2 regions of the Rhizobium sp. EC-SD404 genome follow, and region 2 is predicted to be linked to the other one. Evidence: predicted binding sites of a transcription regulator. Region 2 holds the regulator's gene; the other holds the start of a gene.
The links. The regulator HrcA, encoded in region 2, represses chaperone genes, less so after heat shock. The targets are predictions, from matches to a motif close to GTTAGCACTCNCNNNNNGNGAGTGCTAAC.
Positions count from the first base shown of each region.

Region 1: the regulator HrcA is predicted to act here: its motif matches at 5,649-5,677, upstream of groES (co-chaperone GroES).

Region 1 covers NZ_LR701459.1:1,031,931-1,044,106, forward strand. Annotated here, with positions in the region: gene GC125_RS05915 (GGDEF domain-containing protein) at 1-996, shown strand, start outside; gene GC125_RS05920 (NAD(P)/FAD-dependent oxidoreductase) at 1,004-2,233, opposite strand; gene GC125_RS05925 (NADPH-dependent FMN reductase) at 2,396-2,986, opposite strand; gene GC125_RS05930 (winged helix-turn-helix transcriptional regulator) at 3,073-3,498, shown strand; gene groL (chaperonin GroEL) at 3,584-5,230, opposite strand; gene groES (co-chaperone GroES) at 5,292-5,588, opposite strand; gene GC125_RS05945 (TIGR01459 family HAD-type hydrolase) at 5,849-6,697, shown strand; gene GC125_RS05950 (bifunctional riboflavin kinase/FAD synthetase) at 6,708-7,712, shown strand; gene ileS (isoleucine--tRNA ligase) at 8,003-11,020, shown strand; gene GC125_RS05960 (hypothetical protein) at 11,139-11,810, shown strand; gene GC125_RS05965 (nucleoside deaminase) at 11,825-12,176, opposite strand, start outside.
Region 2 covers NZ_LR701459.1:3,465,092-3,477,267, reverse strand. Annotated here, with positions in the region: gene GC125_RS17625 (gluconokinase) at 1-406, shown strand, start outside; gene hemW (radical SAM family heme chaperone HemW) at 413-1,609, opposite strand; gene rdgB (RdgB/HAM1 family non-canonical purine NTP pyrophosphatase) at 1,690-2,346, opposite strand; gene GC125_RS17610 (VOC family protein) at 2,343-2,768, opposite strand; gene rph (ribonuclease PH) at 2,765-3,484, opposite strand; gene hrcA (heat-inducible transcriptional repressor HrcA) at 3,685-4,755, shown strand; gene GC125_RS17595 (GNAT family N-acetyltransferase/peptidase C39 family protein) at 4,878-5,987, shown strand; gene GC125_RS17590 (RimK family ATP-grasp domain-containing protein) at 5,987-7,441, shown strand; gene GC125_RS17585 (ribokinase) at 7,450-8,364, opposite strand; gene GC125_RS17580 (DNA recombination protein RmuC) at 8,433-9,581, opposite strand; gene def (peptide deformylase) at 9,789-10,313, shown strand; gene fmt (methionyl-tRNA formyltransferase) at 10,368-11,303, shown strand; gene truA (tRNA pseudouridine(38-40) synthase TruA) at 11,303-12,046, shown strand; gene GC125_RS17560 (adenosine kinase) at 12,127-12,176, shown strand, end outside.

The DNA of each region.
Region 1 (12,176 bases), 2.4 Mb from region 2:
GCGAGCTTCGTCGTCCGGGATTCGCTGCCGCTCGGTCTAGGCGTGTTCCTGCCCAACGGCCTGCTCATTCTCGGTTTCGGTCTGCGCTGGCGGGCCGCACGCGAGTTCTCCGGGCGCCCTGTGATGCGCTCGGTCGTGTTCGGACCCGCATCCTTGTTTCTGCTGCTCTGTCTCCTACCGCCGTTCCTGTCCACCTACGGCTTAGTCTACACTCTGGTGAACATCGCGCTGACGACGCTCGCGGTATTGACCGCATGGGAATTCTTCCGCGATCACGAGGACCGTCTCTGGTCCCGCTACGGCCTCGCATTCGCTTACGGCCTGATCAGCCTGTCCTTCGGCTTGCGGGTGGTGCAGGGGCTGGTCGAAGGCGGCTCGATGGTCAATGCGGTGCCGCGGGACTTGGCTCTTTTGGCGCACCTGATCGTATCCACGATCTACATCGCCGCTTCAGGCGCTTTCGCTCTGTCGCTGGCTTATGAGCGCAATGCGGCCGACCTCAGGAAAGCAGCCTCCCACGATTTCCTGACCGGGCTGCTCAACCGCGGGGCTTTCGAGCAGAAACTGCGCTCGCGCTGCGTTGCTTCAGCCGGAGAGCCGTTCGCGCTGGCGCTTTTGGATATCGATCACTTCAAGGCGATCAACGATCAGCACGGCCACGCGGCCGGCGACGCGGTGCTGCGTACCTGCGCCAGCATATTCAGAGATCATGCACATGAAGGTGACCTCGTTGCTCGCATCGGTGGCGAGGAATTTGCGCTTGTCCTCAATGGTCCATGCGCAAAGGCGGCGGAGCGGCGTGTCTCGCAGCTCATCGAGGCAATCGGCCGATGCACCATGGGCTACGCCGGGCGCACCATCCGAGTAACCGTTTCGGCCGGCATGCTCCATTGCGATGGTGCCGCCGACTTTGACACGCTCGTCGCCCGCGCGGACCAATTGCTCTATACAGCCAAGAGCAACGGGCGCAATCGCGCCGAGGTCCTTGCCGCCTAACCGACCATCAACGGCTGAAGGCGAACAGCTTGGCGTCGGGATCCGGTTGACCGCCGATCTCGGCCGATACGATTTCGGCTGCGATCTTCGAGAAGGTGATGCCGTTGCCGCCAAAGCCCATCACCGCGAATGTGCGCTCCATCTGAGGCACGCGGCCGATGAGGGGCAGACCGTCGTTCGTCGTGCCGAACGCCGCCGCCCAGGCTGCATCATGTGCACCGATCTTCATGCCGAGCAGCGCTTCGACCTTCTTGGTGATGGTAATCGCCTTGGCTTTGAGCTTCTTAGGATCGGCGAAGGCTTCGCCGTCGTCTTCGTCCTCGCCGCCAACGATCAGTCGACGATCGCGGGTCGAGCGGAAATACAGGTACGGGTCCGAGCCTTCCCAGACGAGATGGTCCGGCAGCCAATCCGGAAGGGTCAGCCCGGGCGCGGAAGCGAGCGCCCAGGTCGACACGACGTCGTGGTTCTGGCTCGCGAGCGTTTCGAGGAACTCGTAGCCGGTGCAGAAAATGGCGTGGCCGGCCTCGATCAGGCTGCCGTCGCTGGTGGCGAGCACGACGCCCTCGGCGGTCTCGCGCAGATCGGTGATCTCGACGCCCTCGACGAGCTCGGTACCCCGTTTGAAGGATTCGCGCAGAAAGCCCGCCGCCATCTGGGCGGGATTGCCAGACGCGGACGCGTCACTGACGATGCCCGCATCGCGGTCCAGTCCAAACCGGGCTTGGACTTGGCTGCCGTCGAGCAACTCCGCGTCGAGGCCAGCCTTCTTGCGCGCATCGTATTCCTTGGCGAGCGCATCGGCATCGAATTCGTCGCCCGACAGATAAAGCGTCTTCTTGCGCTTCATGCCGCACGATATGCCGCGTTCTTCCACGCGCTCGGCCAACGCATCCACCGACGACGCCGAGCGGCGCCAGACGCGGTTGGCCTTGGCCGTGCCGATCATGCCGGAGAGCTTGTGCAGCGGCACGTCGATCTCGTGCTGGATCATTGCGGTGGACGCCATCGTGCTGCCGTGGACGGCGCGCCTGCGATCGACCACCAGAACCGACCGCTTGCCGTCTGCGAGTGCGTCTGCCATCAGCGCGCCGCTGATGCCTGCGCCGATGATGACGACATCGAAATGGCGCACCGGAACCGCCTTGCGGGAGAGCAGTTTGATGCGGGGCGTTTGCGCCCACAAAGGTTCGGCCTCGCGCAGGTCGCGCTGGCGCGTCAGGGTGTCGTCGACCATGGAAAGATTGCCCGGGAAAGTGAGGAAGTATCGCTCACAATGGACCGAGCCCCCTTTGGTTCCGGCCGGCCCCTGCGGCAAAATGGGCGCGATTTCTTATCCACGAAATACCCATCGCGGCAGCCGGCGACCGGTGCCGCGATGGACGAAATTTTGGATGGATCAGGAAGCCTTTGCGAGAGAGACGTTCGCCTCTTCGTCGCGGGCAGACTTGAGCGCCTTGCCCCACCAGGCAAGCTGGCCGAGCATCGTCTTGGCCGCATCGACCAGGTGCGCGAAATCCGAAATCTGCTTCTCGCCTTTGACGATAGCGAGATATTCCGGGAACAGGATATGCGTGCCGGTCTTCACGGATGCCATTTCCATTTCGACCGCGATCTGGCGAAGCTGCTCTACCGCGCGGGCGCCACCGACACCGCCATAGCCGACGAATGCTACGGGCTTTCGAACCCATGCGCCGTGGTCGATCGCATTCTTAAGAACAGCGGTCGGAGCGTGGTTGTACTCGGCCGCGGTGAAGATGTAGGCGTCGAACTCCTGAACCTTAGCCTTGAACTTGGCGGCCGTCTCGCTCTGTGCTTCAGTCGCCGCCGGATCGCCGTAGAAGGCCATCGGGTAGTCCTTCAAGTCGATCATTTCGACGTCGAACGCGCCGTCAGATTTCGCGAGGTCTGCGATCCAGTGTGCAGGCTTTTCGGCGAAGCGGCCTTCGCGTGTGCTGCCGATGACGACGGCGATTTTGAGCTTGCTCATTTCCAGTATCCTTAAGTGCGCTGGTAACCAATAGTGACTGTCGCTATATCTGTCATCTGAACCCGATTGTTCAAGGAGGCACTTTCATGAAACCTGCTCACCCGGACGTAACCTGCGGGCAAGCCGTGGCGCCTTTCGAAGTATCGGATGCCTGCCGGCCGGTGAACGCGATCCTTTCCCGGATCGGCGATAAATGGTCCGTGCTCGTGGTCAGTTATCTCGGCAATGGGACGATGCGGTTTTCCGAGCTGCGGCGGGCGATCGACGGGATCTCGCAGAAGATGCTGACGACGACGCTTCGTGGCCTCGAACGCGATGGCTACGTCACCCGGGCGGTTACGCCGACGATCCCGCCGCGCGTGGATTACGCACTCACCGATCTCGGCCGCGAACTGCTCGTGCCGCTGCGCGCGCTCGGCGAATGGGCGGTCGCGAACCGTGAACGCGTGGAGGCGGCGCAGGCGCGCTTCGACGCCGAGAATGTCGAAGCCTCCAGAATCCGGTTCGGCTGACGCAGACCCAAACGAAAAAGGGCGACCCGAAGGCCGCCCTTGTCCATTGATCGGCAGGTGATGCCGACACGCTTTAAAGCGTGTCTTACATCATGCCCATGCCGCCCATTCCGCCCATGTCCGGCATGCCGCCGCCACCGCCGTGGGAGTCCTTCTTCGGAGCTTCCGCGATCATGGCTTCGGTCGTGACGAGCAGGCCGGCAACCGAGGCTGCGTCCTGAAGTGCGGTACGAACGACCTTGACCGGGTCGACGATACCCATGGCGATCATGTCGCCATACTCGCCGGTCTGAGCGTTGTAGCCGTAGTTGTCGTCGTTCTTGTCGAGGATCTTGCCGACGACGATCGATGCTTCTTCACCGGCGTTCTCGACGATCTGGCGGGCAGGAGCCTGCAGAGCGCGACGGACGATGTTGACGCCTGCGTCCTGGTCGGCGTTCTGACCCTTGACCGTGAGTGTGGAGGAAGCGCGTAGGAGAGCGACGCCACCACCGGGCACGATACCTTCCTGGACGGCTGCGCGCGTAGCGTTCAGCGCGTCGTCGATGCGGTCCTTGCGTTCCTTGACTTCGACTTCCGTCGAGCCGCCGACGCGGATGACGGCAACGCCACCGGCGAGCTTGGCCAAGCGCTCCTGGAGCTTCTCGCGGTCGTAATCAGAAGAGGTCTCTTCGATCTGAGCCTTGATCTGGGCGACGCGACCTTCGATTTCGGACTTCTGTCCGGCACCGTCGACGATCGTCGTGTTTTCCTTGGTGATCGAGACCTTCTTGGCGCGGCCGAGCATGTCGAGGGTGACATTCTCGAGCTTGATGCCGATGTCTTCGGAAATCACCTGGCCACCGGTCAGGATCGCGATGTCTTCGAGCATTGCCTTGCGGCGATCGCCGAAGCCCGGAGCCTTGACGGCAGCAATCTTCAGGCCGCCACGCAGCTTGTTGACGACGAGCGTTGCGAGAGCTTCGCCTTCGACGTCTTCAGCGATGATGACGAGCGGCTTGCCCGACTGAACGACGGCTTCCAGAACCGGGAGCATCGCCTGCAGGTTGGACAGCTTCTTTTCGTGAAGAAGGATGTACGGGTCATCCAGTTCAGCGACCATCTTTTCCGGGTTGGTCACGAAGTAGGGCGACAGGTAGCCACGGTCGAACTGCATGCCTTCGACGACTTCGAGTTCGGTTTCGGCAGTCTTGGCTTCTTCGACGGTGATGACGCCTTCGTTGCCGACGCGCTGCATGGCTTCAGCAATGTCTTCGCCGACCTGCTTGTCGCCGTTGGCGGAGATGGTGCCGACCTGTGCGACTTCAGCCGAAGTGTTGATCGGCTTGGCAGCGGCTGCCAGCTTCTCGACGACTTCCTTGACGGCGAGGTCGATACCGCGCTTCAGGTCCATCGGGTTCATGCCGGCCGCTACGGCCTTGTTGCCTTCGCGAACGATGGCAGCGGCGAGAACGGTTGCGGTCGTCGTGCCGTCACCAGCGACGTCGTTGGTCTTCGAAGCAACTTCGCGGACCATCTGGGCGCCCATGTTCTCGAACTTGTCTTCAAGTTCGATTTCCTTGGCAACCGATACGCCGTCCTTCGTGATGCGCGGTGCGCCGAAGGACTTTTCGATGACGACGTTGCGGCCCTTGGGGCCGAGCGTGACCTTGACGGCATCGGCGAGGATGTCGACGCCGCGCAGCATGCGCTCACGCGCGCTGCGGCCAAATTTTACTTCTTTAGCAGCCATTGTAAAACTCCCGGGCTATTGCCCTAATTGGATGCATTGAATGGGGTCGAAAGGGCTCGGCTCAGCCGATGATGCCCATGATGTCGGCTTCCTTCATGATCAGAAGGTCTTCGCCGCCGATCTTGACTTCCGTGCCAGACCACTTGCCGAAGAGCACGCGATCGCCAACCTTGACGTCGAGCTCGACGAGCTTGCCGCTTTCGTCACGGGCGCCGGAGCCGACGGCGACGATTTCGCCTTCCTGCGGCTTTTCCTTAGCGGTGTCCGGGATGATGATCCCGCCGGCAGTCTTTTGTTCGGATTCGACGCGCTTGACGACGACTCGGTCGTGCAGCGGACGGAAATTGGTGGTTGCCATTGTCTTACCCTCGGTCGAATGACATGAGATGGCGCAGCCTCGTTGAAGCCGCGCTGGGGAGTTAGCACTCACGCTTGGGGAGTGCTAACTGGAGCCGGAGATAGGCGTGGCTCGGGTGACTGTCAAGGCATTTGGCGAGCCAAGTCGATTTGGTTCGGCGACCTCGATACCCCTTGTTTTCGAGCGCCGTCTGGGCGATGTCACGCGCGAGCCTCATTCGTCCCCCTTACACTGCATAGTGCGGAGCATCAGCGCGCCCGATGATTCAGAAAATCGAAAATCTCGCGAGCCTGCATCAGACCTACGATGCGGTTCTGTCGGATGTGTGGGGCGTGCTGCACAACGGCGTCGTCGCTTGGCCCGATGCCTGTGAGGCACTCAGCCGGGCGCGCGAGGACGGGCTTTCGGTCGTTCTGATCACCAATTCGCCGCGCCCGAACCAGGACGTCATCCTGCAGTTGGACGGTATCGGCGTCCCACGCAGCGCCTATGATCGCATCGTGACATCGGGCGATGTCACGCGGAAGCTGATCGAAGCCGGCCCCAAGAAGGTGTTCTTTCTCGGCCTCGACCGCGACCTGACGTTGCTCGAGGGCCTTGGTGTCGAAGTCGTTGGTGAGGACGAGGCGCAGGCCGTCGTCTGCACCGGTCCCTACGACGACGAGAACGACAAGCCCGACGACTACCGTGAGATGTTCGCGCCATGGGTCGAGCGCGGTGTTCCGTTCATTTGCGCCAATCCCGACCTGATCGTGGAGCGCGGCGACAAGCTCGTTCTGTGTGCCGGCGCACTTGCTGCCGTTTACGACGAGATGGGCGGCGAGACGCGCATCACGGGCAAACCCTATCCCGCGATGTACGATGCCGCGCTGGCCTTCGTCGCGGAGTTGAAGCCGGATGTGGCGGCCCCCCGCGCCATCGCCATCGGCGACGGCCTGCCGACCGATGTGAAGGGTGCCCAGGATTACGGGCTCGACCTGCTTTATATCGCCAATGGCATCCATGCGCGGGACTATGCCGACGGTGGGCGCATCGACGCTGACAGGCTCGCGGACTTCCTGGAAGACAATTCCGCCCGACCGCACTACTGGATGCCCGCGCTCGGATGAGGTGGGGCGGATGAACCGGGGCGGTCACGATCAAGGCTTCATCACGGCGGAGTTGCGGCCCGGCGAGCCCGTCGCAGCCGCGCTGCAAGGCGCGGTGGTCGCGATCGGCAATTTCGACGGCGTCCATCGCGGTCATCAGGCGGTGCTGTGCGAAGCGCTCGAAAAGGGTGCCGAACTCGGTTGCGCAACGATCGTTCTAACCTTCGAGCCGCATCCGCGCAGCTTCTTCAAGCCGGCCGAGCCGGTGTTCCGGCTGACGCCATCGCCGTTGCGCGCTACGCTTCTGGAGCTTGCGGGCTGCGACGGCGTGGTCGAATGCACGTTCGACACCGACTTTGCCGCCCAGACGGCATCGACCTTCGTGGAGCGGATCGTGGTCGAGCAACTCGCGGCGCGCCATGTGGTCACCGGCCACGATTTCCATTTCGGCAAGGGTCGCCAGGGCGGACCTAATTTTCTGGCGACGGCCGGCGACGAGGCCGGCTTCGGTGTGACGCTCGTCGAGGCGTTCTCGGATGAAAACGGAGACATCGTCTCGTCGAGCCGGATCCGTTCGGCACTCGCCGATGGCGCTGTGACGTTGGCTGCTGGCCTGCTCGGCTACCGGTTCCAGGTGCAGGGAACTGTCATCGGCGGCAAGCAGCTCGGCCGCACGCTCGGCTATCCGACTGCCAACATGGCGTTGCCTCCAGAGGCGACGCTGGCACCCGGCATCTATGCTGTGCGGTTCAGAAGAGCGGACGGAACCCTGCACGACGGCGTTGCCAGCTATGGCTATCGACCGACCGTTGATTCAGGAGGAGAGGCGCTGCTCGAAACCTACGTCTTCGATTTCTCAGGCGATCTTTACGGAGAGACCTGCTCGGTGACGCTGTTCGGCTATCTTCGGCCGGAGCAGAAGTTCGATGGCTTGGATGCACTCGTCGTGCAGATGCGCCGGGACGAGGAAGAGGCGCGCGCTTTGCTCGCATCGGTCCAACCGCTCGGACCCCTCGATAAGGCGCTCAACTTCTGAGACTGGCGCGAGCCCGTCAGAAACCGCTTTATTCAACAGGCGTCGCTTGATAGAAGCGGCGCCATGTCGAGCGATAAGGCGCACAGATTGCTGCGAATTACGGGCCCGGCTTTTCGTGCGCGCGCTTAGAGAGCGGGCCGCCGAAGGGCCGGGTAAAAATACGGCATGCGCCTTCCTGTCTGGCCGATAGCCCTCGTTTCGGCATGGCGGCAGGCGCCGATCTTCTCAGTCTCGATCGATAGACGGACAGCCGGCTCCAGGCGACCGGCAACGCACGAAAAGCGGACATCATGAACGACCAGGCGACGACAAGCGCAGAGGCGATGGACTATTCCACGACGCTTTATCTGCCGCAGACCGAATTTCCCATGCGCGCGGGCCTTCCCCAGAAGGAGCCCGAACTCGTCAAGCGCTGGCAGGAAATGCAGCTCTACCGCAAGCTTCGCGAAGCGGGCGCCGGGCGCGACAAGTTCGTGCTGCATGACGGCCCGCCCTATGCCAACGGCAACATCCATATCGGCCATGCGCTGAACAAGATCTTGAAGGACGTGATCACGCGCTCATTCCAGATGCGCGGCCGCGATGCCAACTACGTGCCAGGTTGGGACTGCCACGGCCTGCCGATCGAGTGGAAGATCGAGGAGCAGTATCGCGCCAAGGGTCTCGACAAGGACAAGGTGCCGGTCAACGAATTCCGCCAGGAATGCCGCGACTTCGCAGCCCACTGGATCGCGGTCCAGACGGAAGAATTCCAGCGCCTCGGCATCGAAGGCGATTTCGATCAGCCCTATACGACGATGAACTTCCACGCCGAAGCGCGCATCGCCGGCGAACTGATGAAGATCGCGAAGTCCGGCCAGCTTTATCGCGGCTCGAAGCCGATCATGTGGTCGGTCGTCGAGCGCACCGCTCTGGCCGAGGCGGAAGTCGAGTACCAGGACTACGAAAGCGACACGGTCTGGGTGAAATTCCCGATCGCCGAAGCCGCAGCGCCGGCCCGGACTGCGGTGGATGTCGGTGCCGACGGTCATTTGAAAGGCCCATCGGACGCCGAAGTTGCCGACCGCGCGTCGACCTCGTCGGATCTGTTGGGTGCCGCGATCGTCATCTGGACCACCACGCCCTGGACAATGCCCGGCAACCGGGCGATCTCCTATTCGTCGCGCGTTGCCTATGCGCTCTACGAAGTGTCGGCGAGCGAGAACGATTTCGGGCCGCAGCCAGGCGACAAGGTGGTGTTCGCCGAAACGCTGGCCGAGGATTGCGCCACCAAGGCGAAGATCACCCTGACGAAGCTTCGCTCGGTCTCCGCAGCTGAACTCGAAGGAACGGTCTGCGCGCATCCGCTCAAGGGCTTTGGCGGCGGCTATGAATTTGCCGTGCCGCTTCTGGCCGGCGACCACGTCACCGACGATGCCGGTACAGGCTTCGTCCACACCGCCCCCGGCCATGGCCGCGAAGACTTTGACGTGTGGATGGACCATGCCCGTGAGCTTGAAGCCCGCGGCATTTCATCGAAGATCCCGTTCACGGTGGACGACGGCGGCTTCTACACCGCAGACGCACCGGGCTTCGGTCCAGATGCGGAAGGCGGCGCTGCCCGCGTCATCGACGACAAGGGCAAGAAGGGCGATGCCAACAAGCGCGTCATCGAAGCGTTGATTGCCGCCAACAACCTCTTTGCGCGCGGCCGGCTGAAGCACACCTATCCGCATTCCTGGCGCTCCAAGAAGCCGGTAATCTTCCGCAACACGCCGCAGTGGTTCGTCCACATGGACAAGGCGTACGAGGATGGCTCGACGCTGCGTACCCGCGCCGTCTCCGCCATCGACCAGACCCGGTTCGTGCCGGGCGCCGGCCAGAATCGTCTGCGCGCGATGATCGAGGATCGCCCCGACTGGGTGCTGTCCCGTCAAAGGGCGTGGGGCGTGCCGATCGCGATCTTCGCCGACGACCAGGGAGAAATCCTCGTCGACGACGCGGTGAACGCCCGCATCCTCGAAGCCTTCGAGGCGGAAGGGGCCGATGCCTGGTTCGCCGAAGGCGCCAAGGAGCGCTTCCTCGGAAACGATCATGATCACGGCCGTTGGCACCTGGTCCGGGACATTCTCGACGTCTGGTTCGACAGCGGATCGACCCACACATTCACGCTCGAGGATCGTCCGGACCTGAAATGGCCCGCCGACGTCTACCTGGAAGGCTCCGACCAGCACCGCGGCTGGTTCCATTCCTCGCTGCTCGAAAGCTGCGCCACGCGTGGTCGCGCGCCCTACGACACCGTCGTCACCCATGGTTTCACCATGGATGAGAAGGGCGAGAAGATGTCGAAGTCCAAGGGCAATACCGTTACCCCGCAAGAGGTGATGAGCCAGTCGGGCGCCGACATACTCCGGCTTTGGGTGATGACGACGGATTACGGCGAGGACCAGCGTCTCGGCAAGGCGATCATCCAGACCAACATCGACGCCTACCGCAAGCTGCGCAATTCCATCCGCTGGATGCTCGGCACGCTCGCCCACGACGAGGGCGAGGATGTTGCGCTGCATGACATGCCCGAACTGGAGCGGCTGATGCTGCACCGGTTGACGGAGCTCGATCGTGTGGTGCGCAAGGGCTACGACGATTTCGACTTCAAACGCATCTCGCGCGCCCTGATCGACTTCGCCAATGTGGAGCTGTCGGCGTTCTATTTCGACATTCGCAAGGACGCGCTTTACTGCGACGCACCCTCGAGCCTGCGCCGCAAGGCGTCCTTGCACGTCATTCGGCAGATATTCGATTGCCTGGTGACCTGGATGGCGCCGATGCTGCCTTTCACGATGGAAGAAGCATGGCTGTCGCGCGATCCGTCCAAGGTCTCGGTGCATCTGGAGCAGTTCCCGCGGCTTGCCGTCGACTGGGAAAACGAGGTGCTCGCCGCCAAGTGGAAGAAGATCCGCACCGTGCGCCGCGTCGTCACCGGCGCGCTGGAAGTGGAGCGTCGCGAAAAGCGCATAGGCTCTTCGCTCGAAGCCGCGCCTGTCGTTTATGTCGACGATCCGGCGCTCTTGAACGCGCTCGACGGGCTCGATTTCTCCGAAATCTGCATCACGTCCGGCATCGAGCTCGTGTCCGGCAAGGGACCGGATGACGCGTTCCGCCTGGATGATGTGGGCAGCGTCGCGGTCGTGCCGCGCGAGGCGAGCGGCAGGAAATGCGCGCGCTCGTGGCGCATCACCGACGATGTCGGTTCCGATCCCGCCTATCCAGATGTGTCGGCACGCGATGCGGCGGCGCTCAAGGAACTGGCGGAACTCGGCCGCCTTTAGGGGCGGTCGGATTGCTCAAGCATGAACTATTCGCTATGACCGTGCCCGGAAATGGCCGGATTCTTGACGCATGGGCGAGCTTTACGTTTCACGGCCGATAAGGCGGGGAAAGATCCTGATGACAATGGGAATGCATGTGCGACTGGCCATGAGGGCCGCGATGCTGGGCGGTGTGGCGATGACGCTTTCCGGCTGTCTCGGCAGCCCGACATACGGCACCGGTACAGATGCGACCACGCAGCTTCTCAACGACATCGGCGACGTGGCGTCCATTCGCCCCCAGCAGGGTGGTGACATTGCCTATCAGCCACGGCCTGACCTTGTTCAACCAACCGATACGTCGGCGCTGCCCGCGCCGCAGACTGCGTTGGCACGGACGGAAGCGTGGCCTGAATCGCCTGAGGAAACCCGGGCCCGCCTGCGTGCCGAGGCCGATCTTTCGGGCGGAACCGGCAGCTTCAGCTCGCCGCTCGCCCAGCGCGAAGCCGGCGGTGGGGCAGGGCGCGAGGCGCCCAATCCTCGCCGTGGTCCCGTTGGCGGTCCGATCGGGCTCCCAAGCGGCGTTTCCGGTGCCGAAGCACAGGCCGATTACCGCGCCCGTCAGGAGATCGCCCGTGCAGCCGATCCCACGACGCGCAACTTCCTGTCGGAGCCGCCGCTCGAATATCGCCAGCCGGTAGCGACCGCTCCGGTGGGTGACATGGGCGAATCGGAGCGGACCAAGGAACGCCGGCGCATGCAGGAAGCGACGCGCGGACAGTCGCTGCGCCAGAAGTGGCTGCCGTTTTAACGAACTACGGCAAGCTATCGCTTGAGCGCGAAGAACTCTTTCAGGATGCGCGCAGCCCCGGCTTCGCCGATCCCGGCATAGACGTCCGGCGCGTGGTGGCAGGTCGGCTGGTCGAAGAAGCGGCCGCCGCTGATCACGGCACCACCTTTCGGGTCTGAAGCGCCGAAATAGAGCCGCCTGATGCGCGCGAAGGAAATCGCCGCTGCGCACATGGCGCAAGGTTCGAGCGTCACGTAGAGGTCGCAGTCTGAAAGCCGTTCGCTGTCGAGGACGCGGGCTGCGGCGCGAATGGCGGCGATCTCGGCATGGGCCGTCACGTCGCGCAACTCGCGCGTGCGATTGCCTTCCGCAGCGACGATGGTGCCT
Region 2 (12,176 bases):
TCACCCGCCGGAAAACATCGCCCGCATGGCCGCCGGCCAATCGCTCGACGATGCGATGCGGGCGCCGTGGCTGGATCGGATCGCGGCGGAAATCGCGACGCTGCAGGCGGTTTCGGACGCCCCGATCGTGGTTGCCTGTTCCGCTTTGAAACGCGCCTACCGCAACCGCCTGCGGGCGACGGCGCCGGATATGCGTATCCTTTGCCTCGTGGGAAGCATGGAGATGCTGCGCCAGCGCCTGGAAACCCGCCAAGGCCATTTCATAAAAGCCGGTCTGCTGGCCAGCCAGTTGGGGACGCTGGAAGTGCCGGGACCGGAGGAGGGCGCAACGGTGATCGATATCGATCAGCCCGTGGCGGCGATCGTCGATCGGTTTCTCGAAGAGACAGCCGGTCAGCGCAGTTGATTGTTCCTAGATCGCGAGATCAGCGACCACCGCATCGAGAATGAGCATGCCGGCCGGCGTGCAGCGAATGCGGTCGTTGCCGAGCCGCTCCAGGAAGCCGTTTGCGATCAGGTCCCGCTCGCGCGCGGAATCGAAAGGGCGCCCCGAAAGAGCCTGCCAGCGCGAGACTTCGATGCCTTCGGTCAGCCGCAGACCCATGAGCAGCAATTCGTCGGCCTGCTCCTCGGGCTCCAGTTCCTCGATTTCGACATGCGCGGCGCCGCGGGATTCCACCATCTCCAGCCAGCGTTCCGGCATGCGCTCCGTCGCCGTGGCGATACGGGTCCCATTGAGCGTCAACCGCCCATGGGCGCCGGCGCCGATGCCCGCATAGTCCCCATAGCGCCAGTAGGTGAGGTTGTGCCGGCTTTCCGCGCCAGGCCGGGCGTGATTGGAAACCTCGTAAGCCGGCATGCCGGCCTCCCCCGTGATCGCCTGCGTCGCCTCGTAGAGCTCGGCCGAAAGATCGCCATCGGGCACGATCAGCTTCCCAGCCTTGTGCAGGGCATAGAAGGGCGTGCCCTCTTCGATGGTCAGCTGGTAAAGCGACAGATGGTCGACCGCGTAGCCGATCGCCTGCTTCAGCTCGGCTTCCCAGGCTGCAACGGTCTGGTTCGGGCGCGCATAAATCAGGTCGAAGGAGAGTCGCGGAAAGGTCTCGCGTGCGAGCCGGATGGCCTTCAGCGCATCCTCGACGTCGTGCAGCCGTCCGAGCACCTTGAGATCGGCGTTGTTGAGCGCCTGAACGCCCATGGAAACGCGGTTCACCCCGGCATCGCGATAGCCGCGAAAGCGCGTCGCCTCGACCGATGAGGGATTGGCCTCGAGCGTGATCTCGATCCCGTCCGGCACATGCCAGTTGCGCGCCACCGTTTCGAGGATGGCGCCGACGGTCGACGGGTCCATGAGAGACGGTGTACCGCCCCCAATGAAGATGCTGGTGACCGTCTTCGGCCCGGTCATCCCCGCCGTGTAGGCGATCTCCTGCCGAAATGCGTCGACGAAGCGGCTCTGATCGACGGGCTTGTGGCGGACGTGACTGTTGAAATCGCAATAGGGGCATTTGGCTGCGCAGAACGGCCAATGCAGATAGACGCCGAAGCCCGGATCGCCCGCGTCGGGATAGGCGCGGAAGTCGCCGGTAAATCGGGTCGTGATGGTCATGGCCAGGGTCTTCGTAAAGATTTCGGTTCAGCGGCCATCTGCGTCGAATCGCGACGCACCCGCGCGATGGTCAACGCGTCTCACGCCTCGGATTGTTCGGCAAGACCCGTTTCGGCGAAGAGCTTGAAGGCGCGCGCCCGGTGGGAGAGCGCTTCGGCCTGACCGGGAACCCAGCCATGCTTTTCCGTAGCCGTCATCTCACCGAATGTGCGCGAATGCCCATCGGGCAGGAAAACAGGATCGTAGCCGAAGCCATCGTTGCCGCGCGGCGGCCAGACGAGGGTTCCTTCGACATCGCCGCGGAAGAATTCCACGTGGCCATCCGGCCAGCTGAGGCACAGCGTCGAAACGAAGCGTGCGCGGCGTTCCTTGGGTGTCGTTGCGCCCTTTTCGGAAAGCAGTCCCTCGACCTTTTCCATCGCCATCATGAAGTCGCGGCTGCCATCGGGCCTCTCGGCCCAGTCGGCCGTGTAGACGCCCGGCTCCCCGTTGAGTGCATCGACCATGATGCCGCTGTCGTCGGAGAGTGCCGGCAGTCCGGTCGCCTTCGTCGCCGAAAGCGCCTTCAGCGCCGCATTCTCTTCGAACGTCGTGCCGGTTTCCTTCGGCTCGGGCAGGCCCAGCGATTTCGCGGTCACGATCTCGAAGCCGTATGGCTCGATGAGCTCCGCGATTTCACGGATCTTGCCGTCGTTGTGCGATGCGACGACGAGCTTCTTTTCTGTCAAACGTCTCATGCAATTCCCCAGATCTTGGGTTCCGCAAATTCCAGGCTGTTGCCGGCAGGATCGCGGAAATAGATGGATCGGCCGCCATTCGGCCAGTGAAAATCGACCTCGATGGCGACGCCGTTCGCACTCAGATGCATCACCCAGCCCTCGATTTCGTCGGCACTGGCCGAAAAACAGAGATGGCCCTGGCCGGTCGTGCCGTGGGGCGGGACCGGCATGCTCGGATTATCAGAGGGTTTCTGCGTCGCTTCCGGATTGAAGATCAGCAGAACGCCGGCACCACAGCGGAAGAAGACGTGGCGTCCTGCGACATCCACGATCTTCTCAAGCCCGAGGATCCCGCCGTAAAATGCCTCCGCGCGTTCCAGATCGTCGGCATAGAGCGCCGATTCCAGGATTGCCGAAGGTGCGGCGGGCCCGTTCGTCATGCGCCGATCGCAGCCTTCTGCATGCCGACAAGATCGTCGATGCCGGCGCGCGCGAGGCTCATCAGCGTCTGGAACTCGTCCTGCGAGAACGGGTCCTTTTCCGCCGTGCCCTGAATCTCGACGATGCCGCCCGAGGCGGTCATGACGAAATTGGCGTCGGTGTCGGCTGCGGAATCTTCCAGATAGTCGAGGTCGATGACCGGCTGGCTGGCGAAGATGCCGCAGGAAACGGCCGCCACATGGTCCTTCAGCACGCGATCGGTCTTCACCATGCTGCGTGCTTCCATCCATTTGAGGCAATCGTGGAGGGCAACCCAGGCACCGGTGATAGAAGCGGTGCGCGTGCCGCCATCGGCCTGGATCACGTCGCAATCGATCGAGATCTGGCGCTCGCCCAAAGCTTCCAAATTGACGACGGCGCGCAGCGAGCGGCCGATGAGGCGCTGGATTTCGACGGTGCGCCCGCCCTGCTTGCCGGAAGCGGCCTCGCGTCGCATGCGTTCGCCGGTGGCGCGGGGCAGCATGCCGTATTCGGCCGTGACCCAGCCGCGACCGGCATTGCGCAACCACGGCGGAACCCGCTCTTCAAGCGATGCGGTGCACAGCACATGCGTATCGCCGAATTTCACGAGACACGAGCCTTCGGCATGCTTTGAGAAGTTCCGCTCGAAGGAAACGGCGCGCATCTGGTCTGGCTTCCGCCCTGAAGGTCGCATTGGGAGCTCCTGCTGATCAAGTTGGCTGCCTTCTATCGTCGGCAAAGCCTGCTTGCAAAGGAAAAGCCTGATGGCACAGGATGCGCCTCTCTTCCGTCCGGTGCACGGAGACACTATATCTGAAGACGAATGGCACGGAGTCGACCACCAACGTGAACAGCTTCTCCAAGACGCCAAAGCTCAGCCAAGGCTCTGCATCCCTGCCCGGATCAGGGTCCCTGTCGGGAGCGCTTGACGACCGGACCGGCGAGATTTTCCGACGCATCGTCGAGTCGTACCTGGAATCCGGCGAGCCTGTCGGGTCGCGGAATCTGTCGCGCATCCTGCCCATGGCGCTTTCGCCCGCATCCGTGCGCAACGTGATGAGCGATCTCGAGCATCTCGGCCTCATCTATGCGCCGCATATCTCGGCCGGACGGCTGCCAACCCAGCAGGGGCTGCGCTTCTTCGTCGATGCCTTCATGCAGGCGGGCGCCCTGTCCGACGACGAGCGGGTGCAGATCGAGACGCAGATCCGCCAGACCCACCGCGATCGCGACCAGACGGTCGAGAACCTTCTGACCGATGCGAGCCAGATGCTGTCTGGTCTGTCGCGCGGCGCAGGTCTCGTAATCGCAGCTAAATCCGACACGGTGCTGAAGCACATCGAATTCATCCGGCTGGACCCGACGCGGGCGCTCGCCGTCCTGGTCGGCGAGCACGACCATATCGAAAACCGCATCCTGGACCTGCCGGTCGGCACGACGGCATCGCAGCTGACCGAGGCCTCGAACTTCCTCAACGCCCATCTCGCCGGCCGCACGATCCCGGAAGTGCGCCGCGAGCTGGAAAAACTGAAACTGGAAGTTTCCCGCGAGCTGGACGAGCTCAGTCAGGATCTCGTCTCCAGGGGGCTCGCCGTCTGGTCGGGCAGCGGCAAGGACCAGCCCGCCCAGCTTATCGTGCGCGGCCGCGCCAATCTGCTCGACAGCGTTTCGGGCAGCGAGGACATCGAGCGGTTGCGGCTTCTGTTCGATGAGCTCGAGAAGAAGGACAGCCTCGTCCAGCTGATGACGCTGGCCGAGGAAGGCTCCGGGGTCCGCATCTTCATTGGCTCGGAAAACAAGCTTTTCTCGCTGTCGGGCTCGTCGCTCATCGTCGCGCCCTATCGCGACAGCGAAGCGCGCGTCGTCGGCGCCGTCGGCGTGATCGGGCCCACGCGGCTGAACTATGCCCGGATCGTCCCGATGGTCGATTATACCGCCCAGCTCGTGTCGAAGATGATGCGGTGACCTCGGCAAATCTTTGATCTGGCAGCTGCCTTTGGCCATTTCGCCGGTCGGTCAGGCGGTGATATGGTCCGGCCATGCAAAGCAGCCGTGCCCCACACGGCGCACCTTTTGGAAGTGTTCCCATGTCCGCTCTGCGGATACGTCCCGCCACCCACGATGACATCGATGCCCTTCTCGCCATCGAAAATGCCGTCTTCACCACGGACCGGATTTCAAGACGCTCCTTCCGCGCGCTGATCAACCGGCCGACGGCCGAGACGATCGTCGCGCAGGACGAGGCAAGCCGCATCGTCGGTTATGCGATGCTTTTGTTTCGCAAGGGCACCGGCCTCGCCCGCCTGTATTCGATCGGCGTGGCGCCCGACGCAAAGGGACAGGGTGTCGGCAAGGCGCTGCTCGCCAAGGCCGAGGAGGCCGCCAAGCAGCATGATCGCTTCCTCCTGCGCCTTGAGGTGCGCGAGGACAACATGCCGGCGATATCGCTCTATAAGCGGTCGGGATATCGCCGCATCGGCGTCTACGAGGATTATTACGAGGACCACAGCCGCGCCTTGCGCTTCGAGAAGCGCCTGCGGGACGACGAGCATCAGGACTACGAAACGCCGTTTTACGAGCAGACGACGGATTTTACCTGCGGCGCCGCCTGCCTCAACATGGCGCTCGCGCGCTATGTTTCGCGCGATTATCTGGATCCGGTCTGGGAAATCCGCTTCTGGCGCGAAGCGACGACGGTCTTCATGATGTCGGGCATGGGCGGCTGCGAGCCGTTCGGCCTCGCCGTCACGGCCCATGCCTATGGGCTCGAGCCGGAGATTTACGTCACCGATACCAACGTTCTATTCCTCGACACGGTCCGAAACCTGGAAAAGCGCCAGGTCATGGAACTGGCCCAGCGCGATTTTCGGCGTCGGGTGGAAGAGGCAGCCATTCCCGTCCTCAATTTTGCCGCTTCGCTGCATACGATCCGGGCTGCGATCGAACGGGGCCATTCGGCCATCGTCTTGATCTCCGGCTATTACATGTTCGGCAAGAAGGTGCCGCACTGGGTGCTCGTGCATGGTGACGATGGTCGGCACCTGATTCTCAACGATCCGTGGGTGGAAGAGAAAACGTCCGAGACGGCGTCGGACGCGTCCAACCTGCCGGTTCCCTACGACATATTCGATCGCATCACCCGTTTCGGCCGCTCCAATCTGCGCGCCGCGGTGATCCTGAAAGGCAGACGTACCTGATGTTCAACTGGGTGATCCTGTCGTCCCGCATGAACGATATCGATCATGCGGCGACCTCCCACAAAGTGCTTGCGACCCGCGACTACCTCGCGCGGCCCGAGCTGTTCCGGGGCTCCCGCCCGAACATCATCAACCTGGCGCGATCCTATCGCTATCAGAGCCGTGGCTATTACGCCTCGCTGCTCGCCGGCGCGCGCGGCCAGCGCGTGATCCCGTCGGTCGAGACGATCATCGACCTGTCGGCGCGCAAGCTCTACGAAAACGCGATCCCCGAGCTCGAGGATACGCTGAACAAGGTTTGCGCCAAGGCAGGCGAGCGGCCAACCCGGCTCAACATCTTCTTCGGCTATACGGCCGACCAGCGCCTGGAACGCTTCGCCCGCCTCGTATTCGACTGGTTTCGCGCGCCTTTCGTGGAAGTCACGATCAAGGACAATGGCGCATGGCTGTCGATCCCGAAGGTGGCGCTCGGCTCGGTGACCAAGCTCTCCGACAAGGAGCGCGCCTTCTTTTTCGAATGCCTCAACCGCTACACGGGCCGGCAGTGGCGCGACGCCAAGGCCAAGACGCCAGCCAGATACACCTTCGCCACCCTCGTCGATGCCAATGAAGCGCTGCCGCCATCCTCGATATCAAGCCTGAAGCACTGGGCGCGCATCGCTGCGCGCATGGGCGTGGAAGTGGAGCCAATCGGCAAGCGCGACCTGTCGCGGCTCGCCAACTACGATGCGCTCTTCATCCGCGAAACGACGTCGATCTCCAACCACACATATCGGTTCGCGCGCCGTGCCCAGCAGGAAGGCATGCCGGTCATCGACGATCCGGTGTCGATGATCCGCTGCACCAACAAGGTCTATCTCGACGAACTGATGGCCGGGAACGGCATTCCCGTGCCGAAGACCGTTATGATCGCCGGCACCGACGATCTGCAGCGCGCCGCCGATCTTCTTGGGTTTCCGATGGTTCTCAAGATCCCGGACTCCTCGTTCTCGCGCGGCGTTTCCAAGGTGGGGTCTCTCGCCGAGCTGAAGACGCTCGCAACGACCTGGCTTGAGGATTCCGACCTGCTGCTGGCGCAGAAATTCATGCCGACGGACTATGACTGGCGCATCGGCGTGCTCGGCGGAAAGCCGCTGTTCGCCGTGCAGTACCTGATGGCCAAGGAACACTGGCAGATCATCAAGCACGATACCGGCGGCAAGCCTTTGGAAGGCGGCTTCCGGGCCTTCTCGCTGGCATCTGCGCCGCCGCTGGTGGTCGACACGGGCCTGCGGGCCGCGCGCTGCATCGGCGACGGGTTCTACGGCGTCGATCTCAAGGAAACCGACGACGGCGTCTTCGTGATCGAGGTCAACGACAACCCCAACCTCGAACATGGCGTCGAGGATTTTGCCGAGAAGGACGAAGTCTGGACCCGGCTGACCAACTGGTTCCTGGAGCGCCTCGACAATTGAACGGGGGTTTATCGGCTATCGGCTAGCGCGGCATCGACGTCCGAGTGAAGCGGGATCGAGGGCTGGGCGCCGGGCTTGAGGCAGGCGAGGCTGCCGGCAACGGCCGCGCGCCTGAGAGCCAGCTCGAAATTCAGACCGGCATCGAGGCCGGTTGCGAGATAGCCGCAGAACGTGTCGCCCGCGCCGACCGTGTCGACGGGCTTGATCGACAGCCCCTGCACGCGATGCATCCGGCCCTCGTGAAAGGCGATCACGCCTTCGGCGCCAAGCGTCACGATGATCGTCTGGTGGCGGTCTCGGCTCATGGTCTGCATCGCATCCTTACGCTCAGCCGCAGACTGGTCTTTTGCCCGGCAGAGCAGCGCGAATTCCGTTTCATTGGCGATCACGATGCCGGCCAGCGGCGCGAGCGCGATCGCATCCTCGGTCAGCGGGGCGACATTGAGGATGCTGCGCACACCCTGTGCCTGCGCCGCCTGCAGCGCCGCTTCGATCGCAGGCGCTGGTATTTCCATCTGCAGAAGCAGCGTATCGTGCTTGCCCATCCGGTCGACGGCAGCTTTCGCCGCATCCGCGCCGACTTCTCCATTGGCGCCGGCGACGACCACAATGACATTGTCGCCATCTTCGGCTCCGACCAGAATCGAGGCGATGCCGGTAGCGCCTTCGACATGGGCGATGGCGCTGAGATCGGTCTTAGCGGCGGCCAGAAGTGCAAGCGCTTCTTCGGCGAACGCATCAGCGCCGACGGCGCCGACCATCGCCACTTCGGCACCGGCGCGCCTTGCGGCCAGCGCCTGGTTTGCGCCCTTGCCGCCGGCCGCCGTGGTGAAGGCAGTGCCGGCCAGCGTCTCGCCCGGTTTCGGCAACCGCGCCACGTTGGCGATGAGGTCAATGTTGATGGAGCCGACGACGGTGATCATGCCCTGACTGTCTCCCGCTTGAATGCGCCGGCCACTCTGCCTTTTTCGGTCGAGCCGGCAAGGGGGTGTCAGTCTTCTTCCACCACGCGCAGCCGCAACGATCCTGTGCGGCTCTCGACCGCATGGGTCGGCTCGGTGGCTGGCTGCGCAGTGTCGGCACCTGGTGCTTCCAATTCCAGCGCTTCGATCCGCGCGCCGCGCCTCGCCAGCTTGTCGGTCGAGGTGACGATCTGGTCGATGTCCTTCTGCGTCTGGCCGAAATGGGTTTGCAGGCTGCGCACGCGCTGATCCAGCCGCGTCAGATCGATCATCAGCTTCGCCACTTCGCCCTGGATGAGATGCGCCTGTTCGCGCATGCGCTGGTCGCGCAATATCGCCTGCACCACTTGGATCGACAGCATCAGGAGCGAGGGCGATACGATGACCACGCGGGCTCGATGGGCACGCTGGACGATCTCCTCGAAATTCTCGTGGATCTCGGCGAAGATCGATTCCGACGGCACGAAGAGAAACGCCGTATCCTGCGTCTCGCCCTTGATCAGATATTTCTCCGAAATAGCCCTGATATGAACGTCCATGTCACGGCGAAACTGCTGAGCGGCCGGCTTCGCCGCGTCCGCATTCTCCGCCGCGCGGATGGCATGCCACGCTTCGAGCGGGAACTTGGCGTCAATGGCCAGCGCCGGCTGGCCGTTCGGCATATGGATCAGGCAGTCGGGCCGTTGATTGTTGGAGAGCGTGGCCTGGAACGTATAGCTGCCCATCGGCAGCGCATCGGCGATGATCGTTTCCATGCGCGACTGGCCGAACGCCCCGCGCGTCTGCTTGTTGGACAGGATTGCCTGCAGCCCGACGACATCCTTGGCAAGCGACTGGATGTTGTTCTGCGCCGTGTCGATGACGGCCAGACGTTCCTGCAACTTCGTGAGATTCTCGTGCGTCGAGCGCGTCTGTTCGGTGAGCGTCGTTCCCAGGCGCTGCGTCATGCCGTCGAGCCGTTGCTGGATCGACTGGTTGAGTTCCGCCTGTCGTGCGCCGAAAAGCTCCGCCATCGTCGCCATGCGACCCTGCATTTCCGATTGCGCCTTGAGGATTTCGGCAAGCCGCTGCTCGCTCTCCTCCGCCGCATGCACCAGCTCGGCGCGCTCCGCACGGCGCGCGGCAGCGCGCCAGATCCAAACGATGGCCAGCACGGCGAGCGCCGCCGCAAGCGTCATCCCGATGCTGACGTCGTAGGCGCCGATCCGGAAAAGCGGCTGTGAAAGAAGGGCTAGGTCGATCATGGCCAAATCCTACATCAATTCGGGGCCTATGCCAGATCAAAACATGAACATCGTAACCGGTTTCCATCGGCAAGGGATTTGAGCCACACCTGACACAAGCGGAAGATTGACGACAAAGCCGGCGATGCTTAATTGCCGGGCATGACCATTAAGCCACTTATCCTTCTTCCCGATCCCGTGCTGCGCCAGCACTCCGAGCCGCTCGAACGCGTCGACGGCGATGTACGCCGGCTCGTCGATGACATGCTCGAAACCATGTACGATGCACCGGGCATCGGACTGGCCGCCATTCAGATCGGTGTTCCGCGCCGCCTGCTTGTGATCGATGTCGCGAAGGACGAGGAGGGGCGCCAACCTCAGATCTTCATCAATCCCGAGATCCTCGCATCCTCAGACGAGCGCTCGGTCTATGAAGAAGGCTGCCTTTCCATTCCCGATTACTATGCTGAAGTCGAACGGCCGAGCCGCGTCACGGTTCGCCATCTCGACATCGACGGCAAGGAGCGCACCGTCGAGGCCGATGGCCTTCTCGCCACTTGCCTCCAGCATGAACTCGACCATTTGAACGGCGTGCTCTTCATCGACCATATCTCGAAGCTGAAGCGCGATATGGTCGTGCGCAAATTCACCAAGCTCGCCAAGTCACGGCCTGACTCGGCCGTCTAGGCGCCGCCTCACCGCTGGCCGGCGTCCACGACCGCCATGCAGGAAAGAGATCCGATGCCGTTGAAGATCGTCTTCATGGGAACGCCGGAATTCGCGGTGCCGACGCTCGCCGCCCTGGCGCAGGATGGACACACCATCCTTGCCGTCTATACCCAGCCGCCCCGGCCCGGTGGCCGCCGTGGTCTCGCTCCCGTCAAATCTCCCGTGCACCAGCAGGCGGAGCTTCTGGGCTTCGAGGTACGCTCGCCGGTGAGCCTGAAGAGCGCCGAGGAACAGGAAGCCTTTGCGGCGCTGAAGCCCGATGTCGCGGTGGTGGTCGCCTATGGGATGCTCTTGCCGCAGCCGATCCTATACGCGCCCTATCACGGCTGTTTCAACGGCCATGCGTCGCTGCTGCCGCGTTGGCGCGGTGCGGCCCCCATCCACCGGGCAATCATGGCCGGCGATGCGGAGACCGGCATGATGGTGATGAAGATGGATGTGGGCCTCGATACCGGCCCCGTTGCCCTCACCGAGCGCGTGACGATCGAGCCCGACATGACCACCGGCGAACTCCACGATCGCATGATGGTGATCGGCGGCAGCCTGATGGCCCGTGCGATGAAGGCGTTGGAGGCGGGGACGCTGACCCTGACCCCGCAGGTGGAGGAGGGGACCACCTACGCCCGCAAGATCGACAAGTCGGAAACGCGGATTGATTTCTCCAAATCCGCGGCAGACGTCCACAACCACATCCGCGGGCTGTCGCCGTTCCCAGGCGCGTGGTTGGAAGCTGAATTTTCCGGCAAGCCCGAGCGGGTGAAGGTGCTGGCATCGCGTCTTGCCGAAGGCAGCGGCGCGCCGGGCACTGTCCTGGATGACGACCTGACCATCGCCTGCGGGCAGGGCGCGGTACGCCTCGTGAAATTGCAGCGCGCCGGCGGAAAGCCGTTGGCGGCGGACGATTTCCAGCGCGGCGGACGCATCGCGAAGGGCACGGTCGTGTCGTGATGCCACGCTACAAGCTGACCATCGAATATGACGGCACCGATTTCGTCGGCTGGCAGCGCCAGGACAATGGTCGCACCGTTCAGGGCGCTATCGAGGCGGCGATCCTCGGCTTCAGCGGAGAAACGGTTGCGGTGAAAGGCGCCGGGCGCACCGATGCGGGCGTCCACGCGCTCGGCCAGGTGGGTCACGTGGATCTGGCGCGCAACTGGCCGGTCGAAACCGTCCGAAATGCGGTGAATGCGCATCTGATCAAGGCCCGCGATGCCGTCGCGATCCTCGCCGTTAACCTGGTTACGGAAGAGTTCGATGCGCGCTTTTCGGCGCTGAAGCGGCACTATGTCTACCACATCGTCAATCGTGCGGCACCGCTGACCGTCCTTCGTGATCGCGCCTGGCGCGTGCCGCGCCCGCTCGATGCCGAAGCGATGCACGAAGCTGCGCAGCGCCTCGTCGGTCGCCACGATTTCACGACCTTCCGCTCCGTCCAGTGCCAGGCGAAGAACCCGGTGCGCACGCTCGACCGGCTGGATGTGTTTCGCAACGGTGAAACGATCGAGATCCACGCGTCGGCCCAGAGCTTCCTGCACAACCAGATCCGCTCCTTTGCGGGATCCCTCAAGCTCGTCGGCGAAGGCCGCTGGAACGCTGATACCATGACCGCGGCGCTTGAAGCGCGCGACCGCAAGAAATGTGGCCCTGTCGCACCGCCCGACGGGCTCTATTTCTCAAGCGTCGACTATTGAACCCATCGCTGCTTTCATTCGAACCGCAGCACCTCTAGAACAGCGGGCGGCCCGCTTCTCCAACAGTCCCGGAACCCTTCATGTCTTCCATCGACGTCCTGTGCATCGGCAATGCCATTGTCGACATCAT